One region of the Streptomyces griseoviridis genome, then DNA from elsewhere that is predicted to be linked to it. Evidence: predicted binding sites of a transcription regulator. Region 1 holds the regulator's gene; the other holds the start of a gene.
The links. The regulator HrcA, encoded in region 1, represses chaperone genes, less so after heat shock. The targets are predictions, from matches to a motif close to TTNGCACTCNGNNNNNCNGAGTGCNAA.
Positions count from the first base shown of each region.

Region 2: the regulator HrcA is predicted to act here: its motif matches at 1,303-1,329, upstream of groL (chaperonin GroEL).

Region 1 is NZ_CP029078.1:3,013,208-3,028,433, reverse strand. It holds gene DDJ31_RS12540 (HAMP domain-containing protein) at 1-2,614, opposite strand, end outside; gene DDJ31_RS12535 (ATP-binding SpoIIE family protein phosphatase) at 2,807-4,771, shown strand; gene hemW (radical SAM family heme chaperone HemW) at 4,807-6,039, shown strand; gene DDJ31_RS12525 (DUF3097 domain-containing protein) at 6,114-6,917, opposite strand; gene DDJ31_RS12520 (MBL fold metallo-hydrolase) at 6,961-7,686, opposite strand; gene hrcA (heat-inducible transcriptional repressor HrcA) at 7,856-8,872, shown strand; gene dnaJ (molecular chaperone DnaJ) at 8,873-10,006, shown strand; gene DDJ31_RS12505 (nitronate monooxygenase) at 10,095-11,171, shown strand; gene DDJ31_RS12500 (16S rRNA (uracil(1498)-N(3))-methyltransferase) at 11,168-11,926, shown strand; gene DDJ31_RS12495 (hypothetical protein) at 12,077-12,619, shown strand; gene DDJ31_RS12490 (S41 family peptidase) at 12,694-15,226, shown strand, end outside.
Region 2 is NZ_CP029078.1:4,154,065-4,169,290, reverse strand. It holds gene thrC (threonine synthase) at 1-174, shown strand, start outside; gene DDJ31_RS17575 (MoaD/ThiS family protein) at 171-446, shown strand; gene DDJ31_RS17570 (cold-shock protein) at 897-1,100, shown strand; gene groL (chaperonin GroEL) at 1,492-3,114, shown strand; gene DDJ31_RS17560 (NUDIX hydrolase) at 3,203-3,727, opposite strand; gene DDJ31_RS17555 (NADH:flavin oxidoreductase) at 4,024-5,151, shown strand; gene DDJ31_RS17550 (carboxylesterase/lipase family protein) at 5,464-7,017, shown strand; gene DDJ31_RS17545 (hypothetical protein) at 7,059-7,643, opposite strand; gene DDJ31_RS17540 (subtype B tannase) at 7,943-9,514, shown strand; gene DDJ31_RS17535 (PTS transporter subunit EIIC) at 9,414-11,021, opposite strand; gene murQ (N-acetylmuramic acid 6-phosphate etherase) at 11,038-11,973, opposite strand; gene DDJ31_RS17525 (MurR/RpiR family transcriptional regulator) at 12,182-13,165, opposite strand; gene DDJ31_RS17520 (hypothetical protein) at 13,222-13,605, shown strand; gene DDJ31_RS17515 (DUF4031 domain-containing protein) at 13,602-13,880, shown strand; gene DDJ31_RS17510 (GNAT family N-acetyltransferase) at 13,840-14,967, opposite strand; gene DDJ31_RS17505 (HD domain-containing protein) at 14,978-15,226, opposite strand, start outside.

The sequences.
Region 1 (15,226 bases):
GCTGCGACTCGCCGAGCAGCGACTCGGTGCGCGAGTTGGCGATGATGGTGTTGATGGCGACGCCGATGGTGTTCACGAACTGGTCGAAGAAGGCCAGGTGGACATCGGAGAAGCGGGAGAAGGAGGCCAGTTCGATCACGCCGAGGAGCTTGTCCTCGAAGAGGATCGGGATGATCACCACGCTGGCCGGGGCCGCCTCGCCGAGACCGCTGTTGATCTTGATGTAGTCCGGTGGCGCCTCCTCGACCAGGATGCGCTTCTTCTCCCTGGCCGCCTGCCGCACCAGCCCGTGCACCGGCAGGCCCCCGGTCTCCATGGTCGCGCCCTGCGCCGACCCGTACCCGGCGATGAACGCCAGCCCCTTCGCCGGCACGGTGGTGCGCAGCGCCGGGCCGTCCTCGTCCGGGTCGGCCAGGAAGAACGCCCCGTACTGCGCGTTCACCAGCGGGGTCAGCTCGCGCAGGATCAGGTCGGCGACCTCCATCAGGTCCCGGTGGCCCTGCATCAGCGCGGCGAGCCGGGCGAGGTTGGACTCCAGCCAGTCCTTCGCGCGGGTCGTCTCGCGCAGGTTGGCCACCATCAGGTTGATGTTGTCCTTCAGCTCGGCGACCTCGCCCTGGGTCTCCACCGTGATCGAGCGGGACATGTCGCCCTGCGCCACCGCGGAGGCCACCTCGGCGATCGCGCGGACCTGGGTGGTCAGGTTCGACGCGAGTTCGTTCACGTTGGTCGTCAGCCGCTTCCAGGTGCCGTACACGCCCTCCACCCGTGCCTGGCCGCCGAGTTGGCCCTCGGAGCCGACCTCGCGGGCCACCCGGGTGACCTCGGAGGAGAACGACGACAGCGTGTCGACCATCGTGTTGATGGCCGTCTTCAGCTCCAGGATCTCGCCGCGCGCGTCCACGTCGATCTTCTTCGACAGGTCGCCGTTGGCGACGGCCGTGGTGACCTGCGCGATGTTGCGCACCTGCGAAGTGAGGTTGTCCGCCATGTAGTTGACGTTGTCCGTCAGGTCACGCCACACCCCGGACACGCCCAGCACCTGGGCCCGGCCGCCGAGTCTGCCGTCCGTGCCGACCTCGCGGGCCACCCGGGTCACCTCGTCGGCGAAGGCCCGCAGCTGCTCCACCATCGTGTTGACGGTGTCCTTCAGTTCGAGGATCTCGCCGCGCGCGTCCACGGTGATCTTCTTCGACAGGTCGCCGTTGGCGACGGCGGTGGTGACCTGCGCGATGTTGCGGACTTGCGAGGTCAGGTTCAGCGCCATGAAGTTGACGTTGTCGGTGAGGTCCTTCCAGACCCCGGAGACCCCGCGCACCTGCGCCTGCCCGCCGAGGTTGCCCTCGGTGCCGACCTCGCGGGCGACGCGGGTGACCTCGTCGGCGAAGGCGGAGAGCTGGTCGACCATGGTGTTGATGGTCGACTTCAGCTCCAGGATCTCGCCCTTCGCCTCGACGGTGATCTTCTTGCCGAGGTCGCCCTGCGCCACCGCCGTCGACACCAGGGCGATGTTGCGGACCTGCGAAGTGAGGTTGTCGGCCATGAAGTTGACGTTGTCGGTCAGGTCCTTCCAGACCCCGGAGACCCCGCGCACCTGGGCCCGCCCGCCGAGGTTGCCCTCGGTGCCGACCTCGCGGGCGACGCGGGTGACCTCGTCGGCGAAGGCGGAGAGCTGGTCGACCATGGTGTTGATGGTCGACTTCAGCTCCAGGATCTCGCCCTTCGCGTCGACCGTGATCTTCTGGCTGAGGTCGCCGTTGGCGACGGCGGTGGTGACCTGCGCGATGTTGCGGACCTGCGAGGTCAGGTTCGACGCCATGAAGTTGACGTTGTCGGTGAGGTCCTTCCACACCCCGGACACCCCGCGCACCTGGGCCCGCCCGCCCAACTGCCCCTCGGTGCCCACCTCGCGGGCCACCCGGGTCACCTCGTCGGCGAAGGCGGAGAGCTGGTCCACCATCGTGTTCACGGTGAGCTTCAGCTCCAGCAGCTCACCGGTCGCCTCCACCGTCACCGTCCGGGTCAGGTCGCCGCGCGCCACCGCCGTCGTCACCAGCGCGATGTCCCGCACCTGGGCGGTCAGCCGGGCCGCCATCGTGTTGACCGCCTCGGTCACATCGCGCCAACTGCCCGACAAGCCCTGCACCTTGGCCCGGCCGCCGAGCCGCCCCTCGGTGCCGACCTCGCGCGCCACCCGCGTCACCTCACCGGTGAACAGCGACAGTTGGTCGACCATCTTGTTCACGGCACGGGCGAGGCGCCGCAGATCGCCCCTCAACTGCCGGTTCCCGTCGTGCAGATCGACCCGCTGGGTCAGGTCGCCGCCCGCCACCGCGTCCAGCACCCGGGTCGCGTTGGCGGCCGGCGCCACCAGCGCGTCCAGGAGCTGGTTCACATCGCTCACCCGGGACGCCCACGCGCCCTGACCCGGACTGGCCGAAAGCCGCTCGTCCAGCCGCCCGTGCCGGACCAACTCCCTTTTCACCCGCTGCGTCTCGCCGTTGAAGTGCGTCGTGCGGTCCATGATCTGGTTGAAGACGGCCGTGAGTTCGGCCACCATCCCCTGGCCGGTCTCCGGCACCTTCCTGAAGTCGCCGTCCCGTGCGGCGGTCATCGCGGCGAGCAGCGGGCGCAGCTCGGACGCTCGGATCCGGTCAGGAATCCGCTCGTCCTCGATCAGACGCGTAGCACGGTTCTCACTCATGACGGCCCACTTCGGTAACTCGGCGCTTATGGGCGTGGCCAGTCTGTCACTCTGTCGCCATCGACTGAGGCGTATTCGCGCGAACCGTTCGGGGAGCTGTCCATGGGGGCCATTCCGACGCAACGGGAGGCTGGTTCCGGTGGTTCCGGCGCTCCCGACGCGTCCGCGCAGGGGGACGCGGGCGCGCGCGCCCGCACCCGGGCGACCCTGCCGGGCAGTCCCCTCGCGCCCGGGTCGGCGCGCGTCCTGGTGCGGGCCGCGCTCGCCGAGTGGGCCGCCTCCGCCGTCCCCGGCGCCGAGCACCTCACCGGCAGGCTCGCCGACGACGCGGTGGTCGTCGTCAGCGAACTCGTCACCAACGCCGTCGTGCACGCGGGCACCGACGTGGAGCTGGCCTGCCGCCTGGAGCCCGACACGGGCGCGCTCGTCATCGAGGTCGGCGACCACCACCCCTCCCGGGCGCCCCGCGACACCGAACCCTCCTACGAGGCACCGGAGCACGGCCGAGGACTGCGGCTGGTCGCCGCCCTCGCCGAGTCCTGGGGCGTCACCTACCGCAGGGGCGCCAAGACGGTCTGGGCGCGGCTCGTGGCGGAGGGCCCGCCGGGCGAGGGGACCGGCCCGGAGGAGACCGGGCGGCAGCGGGACGGCAACGGCGCGCCGGACGACGAGATCAGGCCGTTCGACGGGCGGGACGTCCTCGCCCGCGGCCTCAAGGTCGCCGAGAGCCTCGCCCCCGAGCCGCCCGCCGCGGGACGCGACCGGGACTGGCTCAACCGGGGCGCCCTGTCCTTCCTCGCCGAAGCCTCCGACCTGCTCGCGGGACAGCTCGACGAGAACCTGGTCGCCGCCCTCACCGGGCAGCTCATCGTGCCCAGGCTCGCCGACTGGTGCGCCGTCTGGCTCGAGGACGAGGCCACCGCGCGCGGCGGTTGGCCCGGCGACGGCGCCGCCGGCGAGGGCGCCCGCCTCGCCCGGGTCTGGCACGGCAGCGAGAACCGCATCGAGGAGCTGCGCCGCGCCCTGGAGAAGGACCCGCCGCACCCCTTCGAGAGCGACCACGGCGGGCCCGTCCCCTACCCGTGGCCTGGCGAGGCGCTCGGGGCCCGCGAGGAGCTGGGCGCGGCCCTCGCCTACCGGCTGGTGGCCGGCGGCCGGCCGCTGGGCACGCTCGTCATCGGCCGCTCCGGGCTGACCCGCTTCCCCGACGAGATCACCGGCCTGGTCGAGGACCTCAGCCGCCGGGTGGCGCTCGCCGTCGGCGCGGCCCGCCAGTACGCCAGGCAGGCCACTATCAGCCAGGTCCTGCAACGCGGCCTGCTGCCGGTGGCCGTCGCGGAGATCCCCGGGGTGCGCAGCGCGCTGGTCTACGAACCCTGCGACCAGGGCGGCCCGAGCGGCGACTTCTACGACCTGTTCCCCGGCGGCGACGGCCGCTGGTGCTTCGCCATCGGGGACGTCCAGGGCAAGGGCCCCGAGGCCGCCGTCGTCATCGGTCTGGCCAGGCCCTGGCTGCGGCTGCTGGCCCGCGAGGGCTACCGGGTCGCCGACGTCCTCGACCGCCTCAACCGGCTGCTCCTCGACGACGCGACGGAGGCCGCCGACGCCGCCGCCCGCGCCCTCGCCAGGCCCGCCACCCCGGGCGACGGCCCGCAGACCCGGTTCCTCTCGCTGCTCTACGGCGAGCTGCGGCCCTTCGACGGCGGGATCCGCTGCACCCTCGCCTCCGCGGGGCACCCGCTGCCGCTGCTGCTCGGCCCGGCGGGCGACGTCCGCACGGTGGCGAGGCCGCAGACCCTGCTCGGGGTCGTCGACGACGAGACGTACACGAGCGAAACGTTCGAGCTGCGGACCGGGGACACCCTGCTCTGCGTCACCGACGGCGTCACCGAGCGCCGCTCGGGCGCACGCCAGTTCGACGACGGTGACGGGCTCGCGACCGCCCTCGGCGGCTGCGCGGGCCTGAGCGCCGAACTCGTCGCGGAACGCATCAGGCGCCTGGTCCACGAGTTCGGACCGAGGCCACCGGTGGACGACCTCGCGCTCCTGGTCCTCCAGGCCGAGTGACCGGCCCGCGCCGCGCGTGCTGGACAATGGAGGGCATGCCTTCCGCACTCCCCGACGGCGAACCGGTCCCCGACGACGGCGCCCTGCCCGCCGCCGCGCTGGCCGGCGCCGCCGACCGCCCCCTCGGGTTCTACCTGCACGTCCCCTACTGCGCGACCCGCTGCGGCTACTGCGACTTCAACACCTACACGGCGACCGAGCTGCGCGGCACGGGCGGTGTCCTCGCCTCCCGCGACAACTACGCCGACACCCTGACCGACGAGGTCCGCCTGGCCCGCAAGGTCCTCGGCGACGACCCGCGCCCAGTCCGCACGGTCTTCGTCGGCGGCGGCACGCCCACCCTGCTGGCCGCCGCCGACCTGGTGCGGATGCTGGCGGCGGTCCGTGACGAGTTCGGGCTCGCGCCGGACGCCGAGATCACCACCGAGGCGAACCCCGAGTCGGTGGACCCCGCCTACCTGGCGGCGCTGCGGGAGGGCGGCTTCAACCGGATCTCGTTCGGCATGCAGAGCGCCCGGCAGCACGTCCTGAGGATCCTCGACCGCACCCACACCCCCGGCCGCCCCGAGGCGTGCGTCGCCGAGGCGCGGGCGGCGGGGTTCGAGCACGTGAACCTGGACCTGATCTACGGCACCCCCGGCGAGTCCGACGACGACTGGCGGGCCTCCCTCGACGCCGCCATCGGCGCCGGGCCCGACCATGTCTCCGCCTATGCCCTGATCGTCGAGGAGGGCACCGGGCTGGCCCGCAGGATCCGCCGCGGCGAGGTCCCGATGACCGACGACGACGTGCACGCCGACCGCTATCTGATCGCCGACGAGACGATGGCCGCGGCCGGGTTCGACTGGTACGAGGTGTCCAACTGGGCCACCTCGGAGGCGGCCAGGTGCCTGCACAACGAGCTGTACTGGCGGGGCGCCGACTGGTGGGGCGCGGGCCCCGGCGCCCACTCCCACGTCGGCGGGGTGCGCTGGTGGAACGTCAAGCATCCCGGCGCGTACGCGGCGGCCCTGGCGTCGGGGCGCTCGCCCGGCGCGGGCCGCGAGCTGCTCTCGGACGAGGACCGGCGGGTGGAGCGGATCCTGCTGGAGCTGCGGCTCGTCGAGGGCGTCCCGCTCGCCCTGCTGAGAGCCGAGGGACTCGCCGCCGCGGGCCGGGCCCGCGCCGACGGGCTCCTGGAGAGCGGCCCCTACGACGAGGGCCGCGCGGTGCTCACCCTGCGCGGCAGGCTCCTCGCGGACGCGGTGGTCAGGGACCTGGTGGACTGACCCGCCGCTGCCGGCCGGGCCCCTCGCTGCCGGCCGGGTCGCCGGGCCGCCGAGGTCACGGCCTCGCGCGGCCGTCAGGCCGGGGCCGTCACGAAGTCGATCAGCTCCTCCACCCGCCCGAGCAGCGCGGGCTCCAGGTCCTTGTACGAGTGCACCCGGCCCAGGATGCCCTGCCAGGCCGCCCCGGTGTTCTCCGGCCAGCCCAGGGCCCGGCACACCCCCGTCTTCCAGTCCTGGCCGCGCGGCACCCGGGGCCACGCCGTGATCCCCACCGACGACGGCTTCACCGCCTCCCAGATATCGATGTACGGGTGGCCGACGACCAGCGCGTCCTCGCTGGTCACCTGCTCGGCGATGCGCCACTCCTTGGAGCCGGGCACCAGGTGGTCCACCAGGACGCCGAGCCGGGCGTCGGGTCCCGGCGCGAACTCGGCGACGATCGCCGGGAGGTCGTCCACACCCTCCAGGTACTCCACGACCACGCCCTCCACGCGCAGGTCGTCGCCCCACACCCGCTCGACCAGCTCCGCGTCGTGCCGGCCCTCGACGTAGATGCGCCCGGCGCGGGCCACCCGGGCGCGGGCGCCGGGGACGGCCACCGAACCCGACGCGGTGCGGGTGGGCCTGGCCGGCCCGGACGCCGGCCTGACGAGCGTCACCACCCGGCCCTCCAGCAGGAAGCCACGCGGTTCCATCGGGAACACCCGGTGCTTGCCGAAGCGGTCCTCCAGGGTCACCGTGCCGGCCTCGCAGCGGATCACCGCCCCGCAGAACCCGGTGGCCGGCTCCTCCACCACGAGACCGGGGTCGGCGGCGATCTCGGGCACGGGCTTGGACTTCTTCCACGGCGGAGTCAGGTCCGACGAGTACGGGCGCATTCGCACGACGATAGGAGAAGCCGGGCCCGGACGGCGAGCCGCCTCACCGCGACACGCCGAAACGCGTTGCCAGCGCGTCCCGCTGGGCCCGCACGAACGCCGCGTCCACCACCGCGCCGTGACCGGGCACGTACAGCGCGTCCTCGCCGCCCAGCGCGAGCAGCCGGTCGAGCGCGGCGGGCCAGCGGGCCGGCACCGCGTCCTGACCTGCCTGCGGCCGCCCCGACTCCTCGACCAGGTCGCCGCAGAACACCACGGGCGGCGCTCCCGGCACCAGCACCGCCAGATCGTGCCCGGTGTGCCCGGGACCCACGTCCGCGAGCAGCACCCGCGTCCCGCCGCCGAGGTCCACGGCCAGCTCCCCGGCCACGGCACGCAGAGGCGGCACCGGGGCGTCGGCGGCCTCCCGCGCCACCCGCGGGTCCAGGCCCTCGCGCACCGCGTCCGCCCGCAGCTCCTCCGGGTCGGCGCGCCACCCGCCGGCCGCCCCCGCCGCCCCGAACACCGCCGCGTCCGCGAACGCCGCCGCCCCGAGGACGTGGTCGAAGTGCGGGTGGGTCAGCGCGAGATGGGTCACACGCCGGCCGGCGAGCGCCTCGGCCCGCTCCCGCAGCAGCGCGCCCTCCGCGAGCCCCGAACCGGCGTCCACCACCAGCGCCGCGCCCGCCCCGACGACGAGGCCCGCCGTGCAGTCCCACCCCGGCAGCCGGCACCGTCCGACGCCTTCCCGCAGCCGTTCCCACCCCAGCCCTTCCCAAGTCACCTTCATACGGTGACGCTAGCGGTGGCACAGGTCGGGGTCGTCCGACCTTGCCCCCGGTGCACCCGTGCGCCGTACACTGGCCCGGGGGGCGCTGGCACTCGCGCCCGCTGAGTGCCAGGCCGGTGCTCGCCGGTGCCGGCCGGTGCCACGGAGACGACTACTGGAGGTGTGCGCGATGCTGAGCGAGCGGAGGCTCCAGGTACTGCGTGCCATCGTCCACGACTACGTCGGGACCGAGGAGCCGGTCGGTTCGAAGGCGCTCACCGAGCGGCACAACCTCGGGGTCTCGCCCGCGACCGTGCGCAACGACATGGCCGCGCTGGAGGACGAGGGCTTCATCGCCCAGCCGCACACCAGCGCCGGGCGCATCCCCACCGACAAGGGCTACCGGCTCTTCGTCGACAAGCTGGCCGGTGTGAAACCGATGACGGGCCCCGAGCGGCGCGCCATCCACAGCTTCCTCGACGGCGCCGTCGACCTGGACGACGTCGTCGCCCGCACGGTGCGGCTGCTCGCGCAGCTGACCCGGCAGGTCGCGGTCGTGCAGTACCCGTCGCTGACCCGGTCCACGGTCCGGCACGTGGAGCTGCTGTCGCTGGCGCCGGCCCGGCTGATGCTGGTCCTGATCACCGACACCGGCCGGGTCGAACAGCGGCTGGTGGACTGCCCGGCGCCGTTCGGCGAGTCCTCGCTCGCCGACCTGCGGGCGCGGCTCAACAGCCGGGTCGCGGGCCGGCGCTTCACCGACGTCCCGCCGCTCGTCGAGGACCTCCCCGAGGCCTTCGACGTCGAGGACCGCGGCACCGTCTCGACGGTGCTCTCCACCCTGCTGGAGACGCTCGTCGAGGAGAACGAGGAGCGGCTGATGATCGGCGGCACCGCCAATCTCACCCGCTTCGGGCATGACTTTCCTCTCGTGATCCGCCCGGTCCTGGAGGCCCTGGAGGAACAGGTCGTCCTCCTCAAACTCCTGGGCGAGGCGGGGGATTCGGGCATGACCGTACGCATCGGTCACGAGAACGCCTACGAGGGACTCAACTCCACGTCCGTGGTCTCGGTCGGCTACGGTTCGGGCGGCGAGGCAGTCGCCAAGCTCGGCGTGGTCGGACCGACCCGCATGGATTACCCGGGAACGATGGGAGCGGTACGCGCAGTGGCACGGTACGTCGGACAGATCCTGGCGGAGTCGTAAGTGGCCACGGACTATTACGCCGTTCTCGGCGTGCGCCGCGACGCGTCGCAGGATGAGATCAAGAAGGCCTTCAGGCGGCTCGCGCGCGAGCTGCATCCGGACGTGAACCCGGATCCGAAGACCCAGGAGCGGTTCAAGGAGATCAACGCCGCCTACGAGGTGCTCTCCGACCCGCAGAAGAAGCAGGTCTACGACCTCGGCGGCGACCCCCTCTCGCAGGCGGGCGGCGGCGCGGGCGGCTTCGGCGCCGGCGGCTTCGGGAACTTCTCGGACATCATGGACGCGTTCTTCGGCACGGCGTCGCAGCGCGGACCGCGCTCGCGCACCCGCCGCGGCCAGGACGCCATGATCCGGCTGGAGATCGAGCTGGACGAAGCGGCCTTCGGCACCACGAAGGACATCCAGGTCGACACCGCGATCGTCTGCGCGACGTGCAGCGGCGAGGGCGCGGCCCCCGGCACCACCGCCCAGACCTGCGACATGTGCCGCGGCCGCGGCGAGGTGTCCCAGGTGACCCGGTCCTTCCTCGGCCAGGTCATGACGTCCCGCCCCTGCCCGCAGTGCCAGGGCTTCGGCACGGTCGTCCCGACCCCGTGCCCGGAGTGCGCGGGCGACGGCCGGGTCCGCTCCCGCCGCACCCTGACGGTGAAGATCCCGGCCGGTGTCGACAACGGCACCCGCATCCAGCTCGCGGGCGAGGGCGAGGTCGGCCCCGGCGGCGGCCCCGCAGGTGACCTCTACGTCGAGATCCACGAGCTGCCGCACTCGATGTTCCAGCGGCGCGGCGACGACCTGCACTGCACGGTCACCATCCCGATGACGGCGGCGGCCCTCGGCACCAAGGTGCCGCTGGAGACGCTCGACGGCCTGGAGGAGGTCGACATCAGGCCCGGCACCCAGTCGGGCCAGTCGATCCCGCTGCACGCCCGCGGTGTCACGCATCTGCGCGGCGGCGGGCGCGGCGACCTCATCGTGCACGTCGAGGTGCAGACGCCGACGAAGCTCGACCCCGAGCAGGAGCGGGTGCTGCGCGAGCTGTCCAAGCTGCGCGGCGAGGAGCGGCCGCTCGGCCAGTTCCAGCCGGGCCAGCAGGGCCTGTTCTCGCGGCTGAAGGACGCCTTCAACGGACGCTGAACGACCCCGGACGGGCCTTCTCCCAGCGGCTCTCGCCGGGGGCAAGGCCCGATTCGGACTTGCCGGGAGGACGTGACAACATGCCGTCATGTCCTCCCCGCTGACCGATCTCTTCCCGCATCCGATCGTGCAGGCCCCGATGGCGGGCGGTGTCTCCGTCCCGCAGCTCGCCGCCGCCGTGTCCGAGGCCGGCGGGCTCGGTTTCCTCGCCGCCGGGTACAAGACCGCCGACGGCATGTACCAGGAGATCAAGCAGCTCCGCGGGCTCACCGGCCGCCCCTTCGGCGTGAACCTCTTCCTGCCGCAGCCCGAGTACGCCGACCCGTCGGCGGTCGAGGTGTACGCCCATCAGCTGGCCGGCGAGGCCGCCTGGTACTCGACCGAGCTGGGCGACCCGGACAGCGGCAGGGACGACGGCTACGACGCCAAACTGGCGGTGCTCCTCGACAACCCGGTCCCGGTGGTGTCGTTCCACTTCGGCGTGCCGCGGCCGGACGCCCTGGAGTCGCTGCGCCGGGCCGGGACCTTCACCCTGGTCACCGTGACCACCGCGGAGGAGGCCCTCGCCGTGGAGCGGGCCGGCGCCGACGCGGTGATCGCGCAGGGCGTGGAGGCGGGCGGCCACCAGGGCACCCACCGCGACCTGCCCGAGCTGGACGGCTCGGGGCTCGGCCTGCTGGCGCTGATCGCGCAGATCAGGGAGACCGTCGCGCTGCCGATCGTCGCCGCGGGCGGCATCATGCGCGGCCACCAGATCGCCGCGGCCCTCGCCTCGGGCGCGACCGCCGCCCAGCTCGGCACGGCGTTCCTCGCCACCCCCGAGTCGGGCGCCCACGCCCTGCACAAGCAGGCGCTGACCAATCCGCTCTTCGTGCGCACCGAGCTGACCCGCGCCTTCTCCGGGCGCCCGGCGCGCGGCCTGGTCAACCGGTTCCTGCGCGAGCACGGCCCGTACGCGCCGGCCGCCTACCCGGAGGTCCACCACCTCACCTCGCCGCTGCGCAAGGCCGCCGCGAAGGCCGGGGACGCGCAGGGCATGGCGCTGTGGGCGGGGCAGGGCCACCGGATGGCAAGGGAGCTGCCCGCGGGACAGCTCGTCGAGGTGCTCGCCGCCGAGGTCGAGACGGCCAGGGCCGCGCTGTCGGCCGGGGGCGGCGCGCGATGACGGCGCCGGTGTTCGTGGTCGACTCGCTGGCCGGGGTGGGCGCGGGGGACGCCGGGTTCGTGCTGGAGGGGCCCGAGGGGCGGCACGCGGTGTCCGTGAAGCGGCTGCGGCCCGGCGAGGGCGTCGTCCTCACCGACGGGCGCGGGCGCTGGACCGAGGGCGTGGTGCGGGCTGCCGAGGGCAAGGACCGGCTGGTCGTCGGCGAGTTGGCGGAGGTCGCCGAGGAGCCCGTCGCGGCGCCCCGGATCACCGTCGTGCAGGCGCTGCCCAAGGGCGACAGGGGCGAGGTCGCCGTGGAGACCATGACCGAGGTCGGCGTGGACGCCGTGGTGCCCTGGCAGGCGTCCCGCTGCATCACCCAGTGGCGCGGCGAGCGCGGTCAGAAGGCGCTCGCCAAGTGGCGGGCCACCGCGCGGGAGGCGGGCAAGCAGTCCCGCCGGGTGCGCTTCCCCGAGGTCGCGGAGGCGGCGACGACCAAGCAGGTGGCGGCACTTCTGGCCACCGCCGACCTCGCCGTCGTCCTGCACGAGGACCGCGACTGGCCCAGCGCGCCGCTGGCCACCGCCGAACTCCCCGCCGACGGCGCGATCGTGCTCGTCGTCGGACCCGAAGGGGGCGTCTCCGCCGAGGAGTTGGCGCTGTTCGCCGAGGCGGGCGCGCGGGCCTGCCGGCTGGGACGCAGCGTGCTGCGCACCTCCACCGCGGGGACCGCCGCGACGGCCCTCCTCCTGGGCCGCACCGGCCGCTGGTCCTGACCTCCCGAACTCCCGTACGGCGGGCCGCGGGTGACGGTCCGGCGGCTCCGGAGGCCGGGGGCGCGCGACCGCACCGCGGTCTGCGCGGGGGCGCCCCCGTGGCCGTATGCGCTCTACCGCCGCGGGCCGGACGGTGGGACGCTGCCGTGCATGGCGGCATCGACAGCGTGGACGCGGCGCCCGCGGGGACGGCGGGTCGCCGCCGCGGTGTGCCTGGTGACGGCGGCCGTGGGCGCCGCCACGGCGTGCGACCCGGGCGCCATGAGCTCCGCGACCGTGGCGTACACCACCGACCAGACCGCGACCAAGGAACTGCAACGCCGGCATGTCACCGTCCAGTGGCTCAACTGCACCGGCGACTACGGCGGCAAGAACACCCCCACGCCGTCCGCCGGCGAGACCACCGTGGTGAGCGTCGACTGCACGGGGCAGACCAAGGACGGCAAGGACATCACCGTCACCGGCCGGGTCACCCGCGCGATCGACGGCGCCTGCGTGCGCGGCGACCTGACCGCCAAGGTCGGCGGCAGGCAGGTCTTCCACGTGAGCGGGCTCGGCGACTGCGACGCCACCCCCTCGCCGATCGCCAACCCCACCTACGGCGGCGGCACTCGGCCCACGGTCACGGTCACCGTCACCAGGACCCTCTGGTGCAGGAGCGATCCGCAGTGCTGGCCGGTGGAGGGCAAGTAGCGCCGATCAGGCCGCCGTCGGAGAAGTGATCGAAACCGCTGTCCCCACGGCCCGCCGCTGCATAGGGTGATCGGGTGACCCAGTCCGCAGCCCCCGCGTATCTCCGGTTCCCGCACCCGCACGGCGACCTGGTGGCGTTCACCGCCGAGGACGACGTCTGGCTCGCGCCCCTCGACGGTGGCCGCGCCTGGCGGGCCAGCTCCGACAACGTCCCCGTCGGCCAGCCGCGCATCTCGCCCGACGGCACCACCCTCGCCTGGACCTCCACCCGCGACGGCGCACCCGAGGTGCATGTCGCGCCGGTCGACGGCGGACCCGCCACCCGCCTGACGTACTGGGGCAGCCGCCGCACCCAGGTGCGCGGCTGGACCCCCGAGGGACACGTCCTCGCGATCACCACCCACGGGCAGCCGTCGTCGCGCCGCAGCTGGGCGCGGGCGGTCCCGCTGGACGGCGGCCCCGCCACCACCCTGCCCCACGGCCCGGTCGGCGACGTCGCGTTCGGCCCCGCCACCGTGCTGCTCTCCGCGCCGATGGGCCGGGAGGCCGCCTGGTGGAAGCGGTACCGGGGCGGCACCGCGGGCAAGTTGTGGATCGACCGCGAGGGCGACGGCGAATTCACCCGCCTGCACCAGGAGTTGGACGGCAACCTGGAGAGCCCGGTGTGGGTGGGGGAGCGGATCGCGTTCCTCTCCGACCACGAGGGCGTCGGCGCCGTCTACTCCTCCCTCGCCGACGGCTCCGACCTGCGCAGGCACACCCCCGTCGACGGCTTCTACGCCCGCCATCTCGCCGGTGACGGCAGCCGGTTGGTGTACAGCTCGGCCGGGCTGCTGTACCTCCTCGACGACCTCGACGGCAGCGCGCCGCGCCCCCTCGACATCCGGCTCGGCGGCTCCCGCACCGACCTCCAGCCGTACCCGCTGAACGCCTCCCACTGGTTCGGCGCCGCCGACCCCGACCACACCGCGCGCGGCAGCGCGGTCGCCGTCCGCGGCGCCGTCCACTGGATCACGCACCGCGCGGGCCCCGCCCGCGCGCTCGCCGCCCGGCCCGGCGTCCGGGCCCGGCTGCCCCGGGTCTTCCGCGCCGACGGCGAGGAGTGGGTGGTCTGGGTGACGGACGCCGAGGGCGACGACGCCCTGGAGTTCGCGCCCGCCACCGGCACCGCCCCGGGCACCAGCCCGCGCAGGCTCGCCGCGGGAGCGCTCGGCCGGGTCCTCGCCCTCGCGGTCGCCCCCGACGGCGGCCGGGTCGCCGTCGCCACCCACGACGGCCGGGTGCTGCTGGTCGAACGGGACAGCGGCGAGGTCCGCGAGGTCGACCGCAGCGACGACGGCGACGTCTCCGGGCTCGTCTTCTCACCCGACTCGACCTGGCTCGCCTGGTCCCACCCCGGCCCGCGCCCGCTGCGCCAGCTCCGGCTGGCCAACACCACCGACCTCACCGTCACCGAGGCGACCCCGCTCCGGTTCCGTGACTGGTCACCCGCGTTCACCCTGGACGGCAAGCACCTCGCGTTCCTGTCCGCGCGCGCCTTCGACCCCGTCTACGACGACCACGTCTTCGACCTCGCGTTCGTGGCCGGCGCCCGCCCGCACCTGATCACCCTCGCGGCGACCACCCCGTCCCCGTTCGGGCCGCAGCGGCACGGCCGGTCCTTCGACGCGCCGGACAAGGACGAGACCCCGGACAGCGAGGGCACCCCCGCCACCCGCGTCGACCTCGACGGGCTCGCCGACCGGATCGTGCCGTTCCCCGTCGAGGCCGCCCGCTACTCCACCCTGCGGGCCGCGAAGGACGGCGTGCTGTGGCTGCGCCACCCGGTGCGCGGGGTCCTCGGCGCCTCCAGGGCCACCCCGGACGACCCGGACCCCAAGAGCGCCCTGGAGCGCTACGACCTGGCCCAGCAGCGCATCGAGCACCTCGCCTCGGACGCCGACCACTTCGCCGTCAGCGGCGACGGCAAGCGCGTCCTGCTGTGGACCGACGGCAAGCTCAAGGTCGTCCCCAGCGACCGGCGGGCCTCGGGCGACGACGACAGCGACAGCAACATCACCGTCGACCTCGGCCGGATCAGGCAGACCGTCGACCCGGCCGCCGAGTGGCGGCAGATGTACGACGAGGCCGGCCGCCTGATGCGGGACAACTTCTGGCGGGCCGACCTCGGCGGCGTCGACTGGGACGGCGTCCTGGACCGCTACCGGCCCGTCCTCGAACGGGTCGCCACCCACGACGACCTGGTCGACCTGCTCTGGGAGGTGCAGGGCGAACTCGGCACCTCGCACGCCTACGTCACCCCGCGCGGCGGCCACGGCGGCGACCGGCAGGGCCTGCTCGGCGCCGACCTGTCCCGGCACGAGGACGGCAGCTGGCGGGTGGACCGGGTGCTGCCCGCCGAGACCTCCGACCCCGACGCCCGCTCCCCGCTCGCCGCGCCCGGCGTCGCGGTACGCCCGGGGGACGCGGTCGTCGCCGTCGGCGGCCTGCCCGTCGACCCGGTCACCGGACCGGGGCCGCTGCTGACCGGCACCGCCGGCAAGCCGGTCGAGCTGACCGTGCTGCCGGCCGGCGGCGGCGACGCCCGGCACGCCGTCGTCGTCCCGA
Region 2 (15,226 bases), 1.1 Mb from region 1:
ACCGTCGGCGTCACGAAGAAGCTGATCGACGCCGGTCTCCTCGACCCGTCGCTCACCACCGTCGTGCTGAACACCGGTGACGGCCTCAAGACCCTCGACGCGGTGGCCGGCACCGGCCTGACCGCCACCATCCGCCCGAACCTCGACTCCTTCCGAGAGGCTGGCCTCGCATGAGCGTCTCCGTCCGCATCCCGACCATCCTGCGCACCTACACGGGCGGCCGGGCCGAGGTCCTCGCCGAGGGCGCGACCCTCGGCGAGGTCATCGCCGACCTGGAGAAGAACCACGCGGGCATCTCCGCCCGGGTCCTCGACGACCAGGGCGCGCTGCGCCGGTTCGTGAACGTCTACGTCAACGACGACGACGTCCGCTTCGAGCAGGGGCTCCAGACGGCTACCCCGGACGGCGCGGGCATCTCCATCATCCCGGCCGTCGCCGGCGGCTGACAGGCCGGTCGACCGGTTTTGTTACCTAGGGTAACGCCGATCACCGAGAGTTCATCGAATTGCCCCCTCCGTGAGAGAAACGGAGGGGGCAATTCTGTAGGGTTGAGCGCGGTAGAGTTGGGGAACCCGCACCATTCCGCGCGTGACGCGCCCCTGAGTTCCGGCTTCCGCCGCGACAAGAAGTAGCCAAAGTGTGCGGGTATTTTGCGTGTTCTGTGCCTTTTGTCGGGCCCGACTTGCCCCGAATTGGGTTGAATTCTCGCAACATTCCGGACCCCTTCCGTCCAGAATTCTCGTCCGATTGACCTGTTGCAGACGGCAGTCGGGCAGATACATTCGGCCGCGGTCGACGCGTTCCGGCGCACGCCCCCAGTGCCAATGGGGGGTGAGGTCTGACCCGGATCCGCGAAGTGCGGATCTGTGCAAGGGCCAGTAATAGGGGAGTTAGGCATGGCTCAGGGCACCGTCAAGTGGTTCAACGCGGAGAAGGGGTACGGCTTCATCGCGGTCGACGGTGGTGCGGATGTTTTCGTCCACTACAGCGCGATCCAGATGGACGGTTACCGCACCCTGGAAGAGGGCCAGCGGGTGGAATTCGAGATCTCGCAGGGTCAGAAAGGCCCGCAGGCCGACATGGTTCGCGTCACCGCCTGATCGCGCGACCAACCGAACCAGCCGCAAGCGACGTCTTCTGTTGAAGGGCCCGTACCTCCCGGGGTGCGGGCCCTTCGGCCTGCGCGCCTTCCGCGCGCGCGAGCCGCGCACCTGTCCCGCGCGCCCGTCGTGCGCGCCGGGCGCGCGGCGTGATCGACGGCGTCCGCCCGCCGCGTCACCGCCGACCGATCCCCCGGGGGCGCTTGCACTCGCATGGGTCGAGTGCTAATCATTGGCGTTAGCACTCTGAAGGTGAGAGTGACAACGAGGACCGGGTCGGTGAGGCCCGCAGGCCGTGTGGGGCAAGGAACCACGAGGCCGGCAGGCCGTCCGTCGCGGGCGCGGGCGCGGTCCGAAGGAATCACCCCCAGTCCTGGAGGGACCACTTCACATGGCCAAGATCATCGCGTTCGACGAGGAGGCGCGGCGCGGCCTCGAGCGCGGCATGAACCAGCTCGCGGACGCCGTCAAGGTGACGCTCGGCCCCAAGGGCCGCAACGTCGTCCTCGAGAAGAAGTGGGGCGCCCCCACGATCACCAACGATGGTGTCTCCATCGCCAAGGAGATCGAGCTCGAGGACCCGTACGAGAAGATCGGCGCCGAGCTGGTCAAGGAAGTCGCCAAGAAGACGGACGACGTCGCGGGCGACGGCACGACCACCGCCACCGTTCTCGCCCAGGCCCTGGTCAAGGAGGGCCTGCGCAACGTAGCCGCCGGCGCCAACCCGATGGCCCTCAAGCGCGGTATCGAGAAGGCCGTCGAGGCCGTCTCCGGTGCCCTGCTCGAGCAGGCGAAGGATGTCGAGACCAAGGAGCAGATCGCTTCGACGGCCTCCATCTCCGCCGCCGACACCCAGATCGGCGAGCTGATCGCCGAGGCCATGGACAAGGTCGGCAAGGAAGGCGTCATCACCGTCGAGGAGTCGCAGACCTTCGGTCTCGAGCTTGAGCTCACCGAGGGCATGCGCTTCGACAAGGGCTACATCTCGGCGTACTTCGCCACCGACATGGAGCGGATGGAGGCGTCGCTCGACGACCCGTACATCCTCATCGCCAACTCCAAGATCGGCTCCGTCAAGGACCTGCTCCCGCTCCTGGAGAAGGTCATGCAGTCGGGCAAGCCGCTGCTGATCATCGCTGAGGACGTCGAGGGCGAGGCCCTGTCGACGCTGGTCGTCAACAAGATCCGCGGCACCTTCAAGTCCGTCGCCGTCAAGGCCCCGGGCTTCGGCGACCGCCGCAAGGCCATGCTCGGCGACATCGCCATCCTCACGGGCGGCGAGGTCATCTCCGAGGAGGTCGGCCTCAAGCTGGAGAACGCCGGTCTCGACCTGCTCGGCCGCGCCCGCAAGGTCGTCATCACCAAGGACGAGACGACGATCGTCGACGGCTCCGGTGACAGCGACCAGGTCCAGGGCCGCGTCAACCAGATCCGCGCCGAGATCGAGAACTCGGACAGCGACTACGACCGCGAGAAGCTCCAGGAGCGCCTGGCGAAGCTCGCCGGTGGCGTCGCCGTCATCAAGGCCGGTGCCGCGACCGAGGTCGAGCTGAAGGAGCGCAAGCACCGCATCGAGGACGCCGTGCGCAACGCGAAGGCGGCCGTCGAGGAGGGCATCGTCGCCGGTGGTGGCGTGGCCCTGCTCCAGGCCTCCTCGGTCTTCGAGAAGCTGGAGCTGACGGGTGACGAGGCGACCGGCGCCAACGCCGTGAAGCTCGCCCTGGAGGCCCCGCTCAAGCAGATCGCCGTCAACGGTGGTCTCGAGGGTGGCGTCATCGTCGAGAAGGTGCGCAACCTTCCCGTCGGCCACGGCCTGAACGCCGCGACCGGTGAGTACGTCGACATGATCGCCGAGGGCATCATCGACCCGGCGAAGGTGACGCGCTCCGCGCTGCAGAACGCCGCGTCGATCGCCGCGCTGTTCCTCACCACCGAGGCCGTCATCGCCGACAAGCCGGAGAAGGCCGCCGCCGCGGCCCCGGGCGGCATGCCGGGCGGTGACATGGACTTCTGATCCTTCCGAGGATCGGTCCGTCCCGTCGTACCGACCGAGGGCGGCACTCCCCGCGTGAGCGGAGGGTGCCGCCCTCGGGCGTTTCCGGTCAGCCGCCGACGCCGGCCGCCTCGTGCGGCAGCCCCTCCCGCAGATACGCGACGCTCCCGCCCAGGGCGGCGGCGCACAGCGCCTCCAGGGTGCGGACGGGCCCGGTGAGGGCGAGCCCCGCCAGCTCGTCGACGCCGACGAAGGCGTGCCCGTCGTGCTCGGCGCTGAGCCGGACCCGGGCCTCTTCCCCGACGGTGCCGCCGTCGAAGAAGCAGTCGAGCACCGGCCCCGTGCCCCCGACGTCCGCGCGGTGGTCGACGCCGATCAGCCTCGGCGCTCCCCCGACCGCGAGGCCGGTCTCCTCGCCGACCTCGCGCCGCGCCGCCGTCCACGGGTCCTCGCCGGGGTCGAGCATCCCGCCGGGCAGCCACCAGGTGCCGGAGGCGGGCTGGCCCGGACCGTAGCGCAGCAGCAGCATCCGGCCCCGGGGGTCCCGCAGCAGGACGCACGACGCGAGCAGGGCCTGTGGCTGGGTCTTGATCCATTCTTCGCGGGGCAGCCATCGCTGCGGGGACGTCGTCATGGGCCGGACCCTTCCACATGGGCGCGGGACGGGAGGGCGCATCGGCCGAGCGGCACCCGAACCGGTGGCCGCGGCGTGCGGGCCGCCCGCGACTCGGCCGGTGCGGAGTGGCCTGGATCACACGTCCGGGGCTCCTGGGGCGGAATGGCGGGCCGGGCCGTGCCGTTGAGGGGGGAGGTGGTCGATGCGTGTGCATATACCGCCCGGTCGGCGGCACCGGACCGCCGGCCGACCGCCCGCCGCCGGTCCGTGACCGCGGTCCTCACGGCCCTTACCTCGCCACCAGGAGCCCCCACGTGAGCGTCACACCCTCCGCCCCCTCCCGCGCCGCCGAGATCCTCTCCCGGCCCGTCTCCCTGAACGGCCTCACGGTCCCGAACCGGATCGTGATGGCGCCCATGACGCGGGAGTTCTCCCCGGGCGGCATCCCGGGCGACGACGTCGTCTCGTACTACGCCCGCCGCGCCGCCGCGGGCGTCGGCCTGATCGTCACCGAGGGCACCTACGTCGGGCACCCGTCCGCGGGGCTGAGCGACAGCATCCCGCGCTTCCACGGCGAGGAGCAGCTCGCCGGATGGGCCAAGGTCGCCGCTGAGGTGCACGCGGCGGGCGGCACCATCGTCCCGCAGCTGTGGCACATCGGCATGGTCCGCGAGCAGGGCCAGCCGCCGTTCGCCGACGCCCCCGCCGTCGGCCCCTCCGGGCTGCGCATCGGCGCCGACGAGCCCACCGGCAGGGCCATGACCCAGGACGACCTGGACGACGTCATCGACGCGTTCGCCGAGGCGGCGGCCGCCGCCGAGCGCATCGGCTTCGACGGCATCGAGCTGCACGGCGCCCACGGCTACCTCCTCGACCAGTTCCTGTGGGCGGGCACCAACCGCCGCACCGACTCCTACGGCGGCGACCCGGTCGCCCGCACGAAGTTCGCCGCCGAGATCGTCGCCGCCGTGCGCGAGAAGGTCTCCGCCGGGTTCCCGATCCTGTTCCGCTACTCGCAGTGGAAGCAGGACGCCTACCAGGCGCGGCTCGCCGAGACCCCGCAGGAGCTGGAGGCGATCCTCGCGCCGCTGGCCGCCGCGGGCGTCGACGCCTTCCACGCCTCCACCCGCCGCTACTGGGAGCCCGAGTTCGACGGCTCCGACCTCAACCTCGCGGGCTGGACCAAGAAGCTCACCGGCAGGCCCGTCGTCACCGTCGGCTCGGTCGGCCTCGACGGCGACTTCTTCTCGGCGTTCCGCGGCGAGGGCTCCTCGACCCGGGGCATCGACGACCTGCTCGACGCCCTGGAGCGCGACGAGTACGACCTGGTCGCCGTCGGCCGCGCGCTGCTCCAGGACCCGCTCTGGGCGCGGAAGGTACTCGACGGCCGCACCGGCGAGCTCCAGGCGTACGAGGCGTCGGCCCTGAAGACCCTCCGCTGATCTTCCGGATAAACCCGAGAAGCGGCCGGGACCTCGAACGAACCGAGGTCCCGGCCGTTCCTCTTGCCCGCATTCCCGGGCGCCGAATTCCGCACCGCCCGCGCGTTCCCGCCCGTGCGTTCCCGGCGGCGCCTTATCAGCGGAACGGTGTCCGGTGGGCGGCCCCGCCGAATTCCCTGTCTCTTTCTTACCGTCCGATGGCGCGAATTCGCCGTAGTGGCCGAAGAGCGCAATGGGGGCCGCGTTCTCGGGAGTCACCCCCGTCGATATCGTGGAGCCCTCTGACGGCGCGTTCTACGGAGGCGAGTGGCCATGCCCGCGATCGACGCGACGGAGCCGGAACGATCAACCGCGGAACCCGTGGTGCGCACCGCCACCGGCGCCGTGCGCGGCCGGCGGGAACACGGACTCGCGGTATTCCGGGGAATTCCCTTCGCCGCACCGCCCGTCGGAACGGCCCGGTTCGCCGCGCCCCGCCCGGCGGCACCCTGGGACGGCGTCCGGGACGCGTCCGCGTTCGGCCCGCCGCCCCCGCAGGACTTCGGCGTCCAGGGCCGCACCGGCCGCCTCGAAGGACCCGAGGGCGACACCTGGCTCACGGTCAACGTGTGGACGCCCGAACCCGACCCGGCCGCCCGCCGCCCGGTGATGGTGTGGATCCACGGCGGCGCCTACAAGCTCGGCCACTCCGGCAGCCCCGGCTACGACGCCCACCGCGTCGCCCGCGCCGGCGACCTCGTCGTCGTCAGCCTCAACTACCGCCTCGGCATGGAGGGGTTCGCCCAGATCGAGGGCGCCCCCGCCAACCGGGGCCTGCTCGACCAGGTCGCCGCCCTGGAGTGGGTGCGGGAGAACATCGCCGCGTTCGGCGGCGACCCCGACCAGGTCACCGTCTTCGGCGAGTCCGCGGGCGGCGGCAGCGTCGCCGCGCTGCTGGCCATGGACACGGCCCGCGGCCTGTTCCACCGGGCGATCGTGCAGAGCGTCCCCGGCACCTTCTTCTCCCCCGAACTGGCCCGCGACATCGCGGCCGCCCTCGCGGCCGAGGCCGGACTGCGCCCCACGGCCGCCGACCTCGCCACCGTCGAACCACGCGAACTCGCCCTCGCCGTCTCCCCGTTGAGCGGGAAGATGATGCGGCACCTGGACCGCTGGGGCCGGGCCGCGCCCACCGTCACCGCCTACTCGCCGGTCGTCGACGGCGAGGTCCTGCCCACCACCCCGTGGCAGGCGCTGGCGTCGGGCGCGGGCCGTGACGTCGGCCTGCTGGTCGGCCACAACCGCGACGAGTTCCGCCTCTTCATGGCCATGGGCGGCCTGCTCGGCACCGTCACCGAGGAGCGGGCCGCCGAGACGCTGCGCCTCTTCGCGCCGGGCGGCGCCGAGGGCGAGCGCGCCTACCGGGCCGCCTACCCCGGCGCCACGCCCGACGAGCTGTACGAGCGGGTGCAGACCGACTGGCTGTTCGCGCTGCCCACCCAGCGGCTGGCCGAGGCCCAGCTCGCGGGCGGCGGCCGGGCGCACGTCTACGAGCTGGCCTGGCCCGCGCCGGGCAACGGCGGGGTCCTCGGCGCCTGCCACGGCCTGGACATCCCGCTGCTGTTCGGCACGTACGACGCCGACCTGGGCGCGCTCCTGTTCGCCGGCGCGGAGGTCACCCCCGAGGCCGAGGCGCTCTCGGCGCGCTTCCGCGCCGCCTGGACGTCGTTCGCCCGCACCGGCGACCCCGGCTGGCCCGAGTACGACGAGAAGCACCGCCCCACCCTGGTCCTCGACGACGCCCCGAAGGTCACCGACTACCCGCAGGAGCGCAGCGGCCGCCTCTGGGAGGGCCACGACTTCCCCGCGCTCCCGCTGCTCGGCTGAGCCGGGAGGCGGGGGGCCCGCGGGGGCCCGGCGGGCGGGGGTCAGAGGCCGCCCAGGTTTCCCAGTGGTTCGATGTCGACCTTGACCGGGGTGCCCCACACCCGCAGCACCTCGTAGTCGGTGAACTCGTGGACCAGCCGGTACGCCATCGCCGGGCGTGAGCCGCGCCGCTGGGCCGCGAGATACAGCTCCGCCTCGTGCCGGTCCCGGCGCGGGGTGCCGCACAGCTCCCACTCGCGGCCGTTCCACTGCTCGGGCAGCCAGCGCTGCTGGGCCTGCGGCCGGTCGGCGCGGACGCCGTAGCGGGTCGGCGCCGAGGCGCCGGGGTCGGGCCGCTCGGGGCGCGGGCCGCCCTGGTACTCGGAGCGGCGGGCGGCCCTGCGCCGGGTCTCGCAGAGCAGGCAGCGGTCCGGGGCGCTCTCGTCCACCGGGCCCTGCGGGTGCTCGGCGCACCGGGTGGTGGGGGCGCCCCCGCCGACGCTCTCGTCCAGCAGATCGAGGGCCCGCCGCAGGTCGGCCTTGACCTCGTGCAGGCGGGTGTCGGGCGTGTCGCCGGTGAGCGCGTCGCCGTGTTCGCCGACGAGGCGAAGGGCGCGGCCCAGGGCCGTGAGCTGGGCGTGGTTCACAGCGGGCTCCGTTCTCGTGGGCGCGCCAGGGGCGGCGCGGCGGGACGTCGGTGGCGCGGACGGGGGCCGCAGGGGCACCGGTCGCGGGGGCGGGCGGTCCCGATTGTCCCGCCGACTCCGGGAACCGGCCAACTTCGGACCCGCGACCAGTGATTGTTGACAACTTTGGCGACAACTCATCGTCTTCACAGCGACTCCTCAGACAGCGCTGCTGCACTCGTGCCGCACCAGCCGTCCACAGACACGAGCCACCCGCGAAGGAGACGGAAGTGAAGCGAGTGAAGCGCAGAACCGTGGTCATGGGGCTCACCGCGACGGCCGCCGCGGCGGCGGTCCCCGCGGTCGGCGCGAGCGCCGCCCGCGCCGCGACGCGGTCCACCGAGGACCCGCTGGTCTTCGACCCGGCCGCCCACACCGAGCTGACCGTCGGCGTCACCGACCCCGAGGGCACCGCCCACCAGGTCGTCTACCGCTTCCACAAGGTCGCCCGCTATGTGGCCGACCCGGTCGCCCCCGCCTACCAGGGCCTCAACGTCAGCGTGCCGGTCTCGGTCGACGGGACGGCCGTGGACGCCACCGACGCGCCCATCCTGTTCGCCAACTCCGTCGGCGGCTACCTGCCGTCCTCGGTGGCGGACGCGACCGGCATCGGCGCGGGCGGCGGCCCCGGCGGACCGGGCGGACCCGGGGGACCCGGGGGACCGGGTGGCGGGAGCGGCGGCCCGAGCCGCACCCTCCTCGCGCTCCTCGCCGGGTACGTCGTCGTCGAGCCCGGCGCCCGAGGCCGCACCCTCGTCGACTCCTCCGGCGCCTACTACGGCACCGCGCCCGCCGCGATCGTCGACCTCAAGGCGGCCGTCCGGTACGTGCGGCACAACCGGGGGCGCATCCCCGGGAACGTCGAACGGATCGTGTCGTCCGGCACCAGCGCGGGCGGCGCGCTCTCCGCGCTGCTCGGCGCCTCGGGCGACAGCCCCCTGTACGTGGCGGCGCTGCGGGAGCTGAGGGCGGCCGACGCCTCCGACGCGGTCTTCGCCAGCGCCGACTGGTGCCCGATCACCGACCTCGAACACGCCGACATGGCCTACGAGTGGTGCTGGGGCGGCAATCCGCTCGCCGACGGCTCGACCGTCGACGCGACCGTGTCCGCCGCGCTGAAGGCCCAGTTCACCGACCACCTCGCCGAACTCCGCCTGACCGCGCCGGGAACCGGCCGCCTCACCGCCCGCAACCTCGACGCCCACCTGGTCCGCGCCCACCTGGAACCCTCGGCCACCCGGTATCTCGCCGCCCTCTCCGACGCCGACAGGGCCGCCTACCTGGCCGCGCACCCGTTCCTCGGCTGGGACGGCACGGACGCCACCTTCACCTGGGCCGGCTTCCTCGCCCATGCCGGCGCCCGCAAGAAGGACGCGCCCGCGTTCGACGCCTTCGACCTCTCGACCCCCGAGTGCAACCTCTTCGGCACCGGCACCACCGCCGCCCGCCACTTCACGCCCTACGCGCTGCGCCACGCCGACGGCCCCGGGGCCAGGCTCGACGCCGACCTCCCCGGCACGCTCCACCGGATGAACCCGATGTACCACCTGGTGGACCAGGTCAACCCGCACCGCTCCCGGCACTGGTGGATCCGCCTCGGCACCAAGGACAGCGACACCTCCCTGACGGTCGCCGCCGTCCTCGCGGCCCGCCTGGAGAACCTCGGCGACGACGTCGACCTGCGCTACTACTGGGACGCCGGGCACGGCGCCGACGACGACCCGGGCGACTTCATCGCGTGGATCGCGCGGATCTCGGGGACCCATCCGACCCATCCGACCCATCCGGCCCGTCCGACCCGTCGGGCCGTCGCGACCGCTCCGACGCCTTAACCCCCTCCGCCGCCTCAGCCCCCTCCGCCCCTCCGGACCCCTCCGGCCGTTCCGGCAGCGGCACCGCGCCGCTGAACCCGGCGTAGGTCGCGAGGAAGCCGACGGCGTAGCCGGTCAGCAGACCGCCCGCGTAGATCGCCGCCGTCGCCAGCGGGCCCCTGTTCCCCGCCAGCAGGGGGAACAGGGCCCACCCGGACGGGCCGATCGCCGTCGCGCCGACGCGGTCCCCGAGCAGCGCGAAGAACCCGACGAACGCGCCGCCCGCCGCCCCGCCCACGCACGCGGTCAGGAACGGGCGGCCGAGCGGCAGCGAGACGCCGTAGATGAGCGGTTCGCCGACCCCCAGCAGCCCCGCCGGGAGCGCCGACCTGATCGTCGTCCTCACCGACGTGTCCTGCCGCAGCCGCACGTACACCGCCACCGCCGCGCCCACCTGCCCGGCGCCCGCCATCGCCAGCAGCGGCAGCAGGACGGTGTAGCCCTGCTGCTCGATGAGCGTGGTGTGGATGGGGATCAGGGCCTGGTGCAGGCCGAGCATCACCAGCGGCAGGAAGAGGCCGCCGAGGACCAGACCGGCGAACGGGCCGGTCGTCACCAGCAGCCAGTCGGCCGCGTGCCCGATCGCCGACGACACCACACCGGCCGCGTACATCAGCCCGTACAGCGTGCCGAGGCCCGCGACCAGGACGGTCAGGGTCGGGGTCAGCAGCACGTCCAGGGTGTCGGGCACCCGGCCGCGGCACCACCGCTCCACGGCCACCCCGAGCAGCGCCGCCGCCATCGCGCCGAGCACCCCGCCCTGCCCGGGGGCGAGCGCCACCCCGAACGCCGTCACCTTCGCGACCCCCGGATACACGACGACGGCCGCGACCGCCCCGCCGAGGACGGGCGTCCCGCCGAACACCTTCGCCGTGTTGTAGCCGACGAACACCGCGATCAGCGCCATGAACCCGGCGGCGACGGCGGTCAGCGCGGGCGTCAGCCACGGCAGCCAACCGGCGTTCACCAGCAGCCCGTTGAGCCCGGCGAGCACCCCGCAGCCGATGAGGGCGGGGATGAGCGGCACGAAGACGTCCGCGATCCGGCGCAGCGCGCCCTTGAGGGGCGTGGCGTTGCGCCGGGCGCGCGCCTTTCTGAGCCCGGCGCCGACGGCGGCCAGCTCCCCGGCGGTGCCGGTCGCGGGGGCGGCGGCCTGGGGGGTTCCGGTCGCCGGGGTGCCCGCCCCGGGCGGGCTGTCGTGGCTCGCGTCCGCCAGCATCGTCCGGAGCCCGGCGGTGACCTTGGCGACCGCGCCGGGGCCGAGGATGACCTGGTACGTCTCCCCGTCGGTCACCACGCCCAGCACCCCGGGCACCGCCCGCACCCCCTCCTCGTCGACCAGGGAGGCATCGGCGAGACCGAGGCGCAGACGGGTCATGCAGTGGGCGGCGGAGGTGATGTTCGCGGGCCCGCCGAGGAGCGGGAGCAGGGCGGCGGCGGTGCTGGTGTACGGGTCCGAGGTAGGCACCCCCCGAGCGTGCGGGTCAGTCGGCCGCCGCCCTGAGCGCGGCGCGCAGGAGGCCCCCGGACTCCTCCAGAAGGCGGGCGGCCGTAGGGCCGTCCACCCCGCCGAGCACCACCAGGATCGCCGGCTTCACCTCGCCGCCGGTGGCGGTGAGGGCGCGCTCGATCTCGTCGTCCCCCGCCCCGGTGGCCAGCGCGACGATCCGCCGGGAGCGGGCCCGCAGCTTCTCGTTCGAGGCCCGCACGTCGACCATGAGGTTCCCGTACGTCTTGCCCAGCCGGATCATCGTGATCGTCGAGATCATGTTGAGGACCAGCTTCTGCGCCGTGCCCGCCTTCAGCCGGGTGGAGCCGGTGAGGAGTTCCGGGCCGACGACCACCTCGATGCCGTGCTCGGCCGCGGCGGCCAGCGGGCTGCCCGCGTTGCAGGAGAGGCCGACGGTCAGCGCGCCGGCCGCCCGCGCGTGCGCCACGGCGCCGATCGCGTACGGGGTGCGGCCGGACGCGGAGACGCCGACCACCGTGTCGTCGGGGCCGATCTTGAGGGCGTCGAGGTCGGCGCGGGCCAGCTCGGCGGAGTCCTCGGCGCCCTCGACGGACGTCACCATCGCCTCGGGGCCGCCCGCGATCAGCCCGACGACCTGCCCGGGTCCCGTGTTGAAGGTCGGCGGGCACTCGGAGGCGTCCAGCACCCCGAGCCGCCCGGCGGTGCCCGCGCCCGCGTAGACCAGCCGGCCGCCGCGCGCCATCCGGGCGGCGACGGCGTCGATGGCGGCGGCGATGCGCGGCAGCGCGGTGGCGACCGCGGCGGGGACGGTGGTGTCCTCCGCGTTCATCAGGCGGGCGATCTCCGCCGTGGGCAGGCGGTCGATGTCGGCGAGTTCCGGGCGGAACGCCTCCGTGGTCAGGGTTTCCAGCTCGGCTCGGAGACCACGCGGGTCGGACGTGGGAGTCATGGGCGTGCGGCTCATTTCGGTGTGCGGGGCGCGCGGCGGGTCGGGAGGTGGTGACGGGGGGCCGGGGCGGGCGCGCGGTGGCTGGTCGCGCGGTCGCCCGCGCCCCCGGGGTGGTGCGGTGCACGTCGGTGCGGGGCGTGCGGGGCGTGCGGGGCGTGCGGGGCGTGCGGGACGTGCGAGATGTGCGGGACGGGCGAGATGTGTGGGGTCAGCGGCGGTGGCGGTGGGCCAGGGCCTCGTAGGACGCGGAGAGGGCCGGTGCCGCCGTCTCGTAGGTGCCCTGCGCCACGCCCACGAACAGGCAGTCCACGACCAGCAGTTGACTGGTCCTGGACGACATCGCGGCCGGGCGCAGTTCGCTCTCGCGGGCCGTGGACGTGGTCAGCACATGGTCGGCGTACTGGGTGACGGGACCGTCGGGACGGCCGGTGATCGCCACCGTCGTCGCCCCGCGCTCGAAGGCGACCCGCAGCGGCTCGATGACGTCCCCGGTGGAGCCCGAGTGCGTGATCGCTATCGCCACGTCACCGGCGCGCAGCTGCACCGCGTTGGTGACCGCGAGGTGCGGATCGCTGTGCGCCTGGGCTATCAGCCCGATCCGCAGCAGCTTCTGGGTGAGGTCCTGGGCGACCAGCCCCGACGCCCCGACCCCGTACACGTCGGTGCGCCTGGCCCCGGCCACCGCGGCGACGGCCGCGCCGAGCTGCGCGGTGTCGAGACCGGCCGCGGTGTCGGCGAGGGTCTGCTGCTCGTCGTAGGCGAGTTTCGCGACGACGTCGGCGATCGGGTCGTCCACCGCGATGTCCGTGGTGATCGCGGGCGCCCGCCCGGACTGCTGGTGCGCGGCGAGCCCCGCGAGCGCGAGCCGCAGATCGCGGTACCCGGGGTAGCCGAGCAGCCGGGCGGTGCGGACGACGGTGGCCTCGCTGGTGCCGGTCAGCCCCGCGAGCCCGGTGACGGTGAGGGCGGCGCACCCGGCCGGGTCACCGGCCACGGCCTCGGCGACGCGCTGCATGGAACGCGTCATGGAGGGCGCGAGCGTGCGGACCTTGGCGGCGAGGGCGGCCGGGGCCGGCGGCGCCTGGGCGGCGGCCGGCGTGGGCGGGGTCTGGGTGGGCGGGGCCTGCTTCGGCGCCGCCCGGGGCGGTGCGGTCCCGGGTGGAGCGAAAACTTCCTTCACGTCCTGGGTCACTCCTGAAAGATATTTTCGTTTCGGTGGTGGGGTCAAGAGTGCGCACAATGGGGGGCATGGAACCCATCGACCCCCTGGAACAGGCGTTGCACGCGGCACGCGCCCTCGTGCTGGCCGACCTGGTCGCGGGCGAGGTCGGCCAGGCGGACATCGTGTCGATGGTCGAGGAGTCCGTCGTCCAGCGCCGCTGGTGGGTCGGGCAGTGGCCGGAGGGCGCCGCGTTCGTGGCGGGTCTCGTCGCCCAGGACGTGCAGGACGCCCTCCTGGAGCGGTACGGCCGCTGGCCGCTCTGCCCGGTCTGCGAGGGCGGCGACCCGCACGCCCTCGAGGTCGAGCCCGAGCTGGGCGCCGACCCGCACTGGGTCTGCCACCAGGCCGGCGTGAAGGTCGCGCCGGTGGGCGCCCTGGGCGGCGCGGGTCTCGGGTCCGCCTCGTCATGACGGTGTACATCGACCCGCCGACCTGGCCGGGGCACGGGCGGCTCTGGTCCCACCTGGTGAGCGACGTCTCCTACGACGAACTGCACCGGTTCGCCGAGGAGTTGGCCGTGCCCCGGCGCGCTTTCGAACGCGACCACTACGACCTGCCCGCCCACCGGTACGCGGACGCGGTGCGGGCGGGCGCGGTCCGGGTCAGCAGCCGGGAGGTGGTGCGGCTCCTGACGGAGGCCGGGCTCAGACGCCGGAAGGGCCGTCGGACGCCGCCGGGCTGCTAGTACGCAGGTACAGCCGCAACGGCGGTTGCGACTCCTGGCCCGCCGCGTCGACGGGGCCGTCCGCGCGGACGAAACCGGCGCGGGCCACGACGCGTTGGGACGCCGCGTTCTCCTCCTCGACCAGCGCGCACAGCGACCGCACGTCGTCCCTGGCCAGCGCCCACCCGGCGAGGGCGTCCAGCGCCTCCGTCGCGTAGCCGTGCCCGCGGGCGCCCTCGACGAGGTCGTAGCCGATCTCCGCGCGGCCCTCCTCGTCCGGGACGCCGTGGAAGCCGAGGCCGCCGACCGCGAGGCCGTCCTCGCGGCGCACCAGCACGAAGAGTCCGAACTCCGGCCGGTGCACGCCCGCCCGGTACGCCTTCAGGACCATCCCCGCCGCGTCCCTCGTGCCCTGGAAGGGCCCGCCGTCCAGCCACGCGAACCCGCCGTCGCCGCCCACCGCGAGATCGGCCGCGCCCGCGGGCGTGACGCCGTGCAGGACGAGCCGGCCGGCCGGCAGCACCAGGTCGTTGCTCCAGCGCCACGCGGTGACGGCCGCCCGGCCGGGCAGCTCGCCGCGCCCGGTGGCCCACAGCAGGGTGCGCCACGGGTCGGTGTCGGGCCTGACCCGCGGAAAGAGCTGGGTGAGCACGAACTCGGCGAGATCGGCGTCCGGTTCGTGGGCGAGGCCGAGCGCGCCCGCGATGTCGTGCGTGTGCAGCAGGATCTCGGCGACCCCCATCGCCGCGAAACCTCGCCGGTCGGCGCTGCGGAACGGGTACGGGTGGAACCCGCGGGCCTCGCGCGGCGCGGTGCGCACGGCGGCGGTCAGCAGGGCGCCGGTCGTCTCGATCACCTGGAGCAGACCCGCGTTGCCGGTCCCGTCGTCGAGCCTGAGCTCGAAGGGGACGTAGCCGTCCTGGGCGCGTCCGGCCAGGTTGGCGGCGTAGGCGAGCAGATCGTCCGCGATGTGCGTCGCCGTCTCGTGGCAGCTCCATTCGAGCCCCGCCGCCCGCACCTCCGTCCAGTCCCGTTCCACCGCGCCCCGCAGGGTGCCCACGCACCCCGCGACCGCCTCGTCCACCCGGTCCGCGCCATCGCCCAGCATGGCCCGCACCCTAGGCTTCCGTCCCGCCTCCGGTCGACAGCATTTCCAGTTCGGTGGTGAGGTTGTAGCGCGCCGTCGCCTCCCACTCCCGTGCCCCGTGCGGGGTCCTGAACAGCCGGGGCAGGTCGAGGAGGGCGCGCAGGATCGCGGACCTGCCGGTCCTGAAGTCGTCGTCGGGCACGAAGTGGTACTCCTGCCTGACGGCCGCCGTGTACGCGGCGTACGCCGACGGGGGCGCCGCGAGGATCGCCAGGTCGGC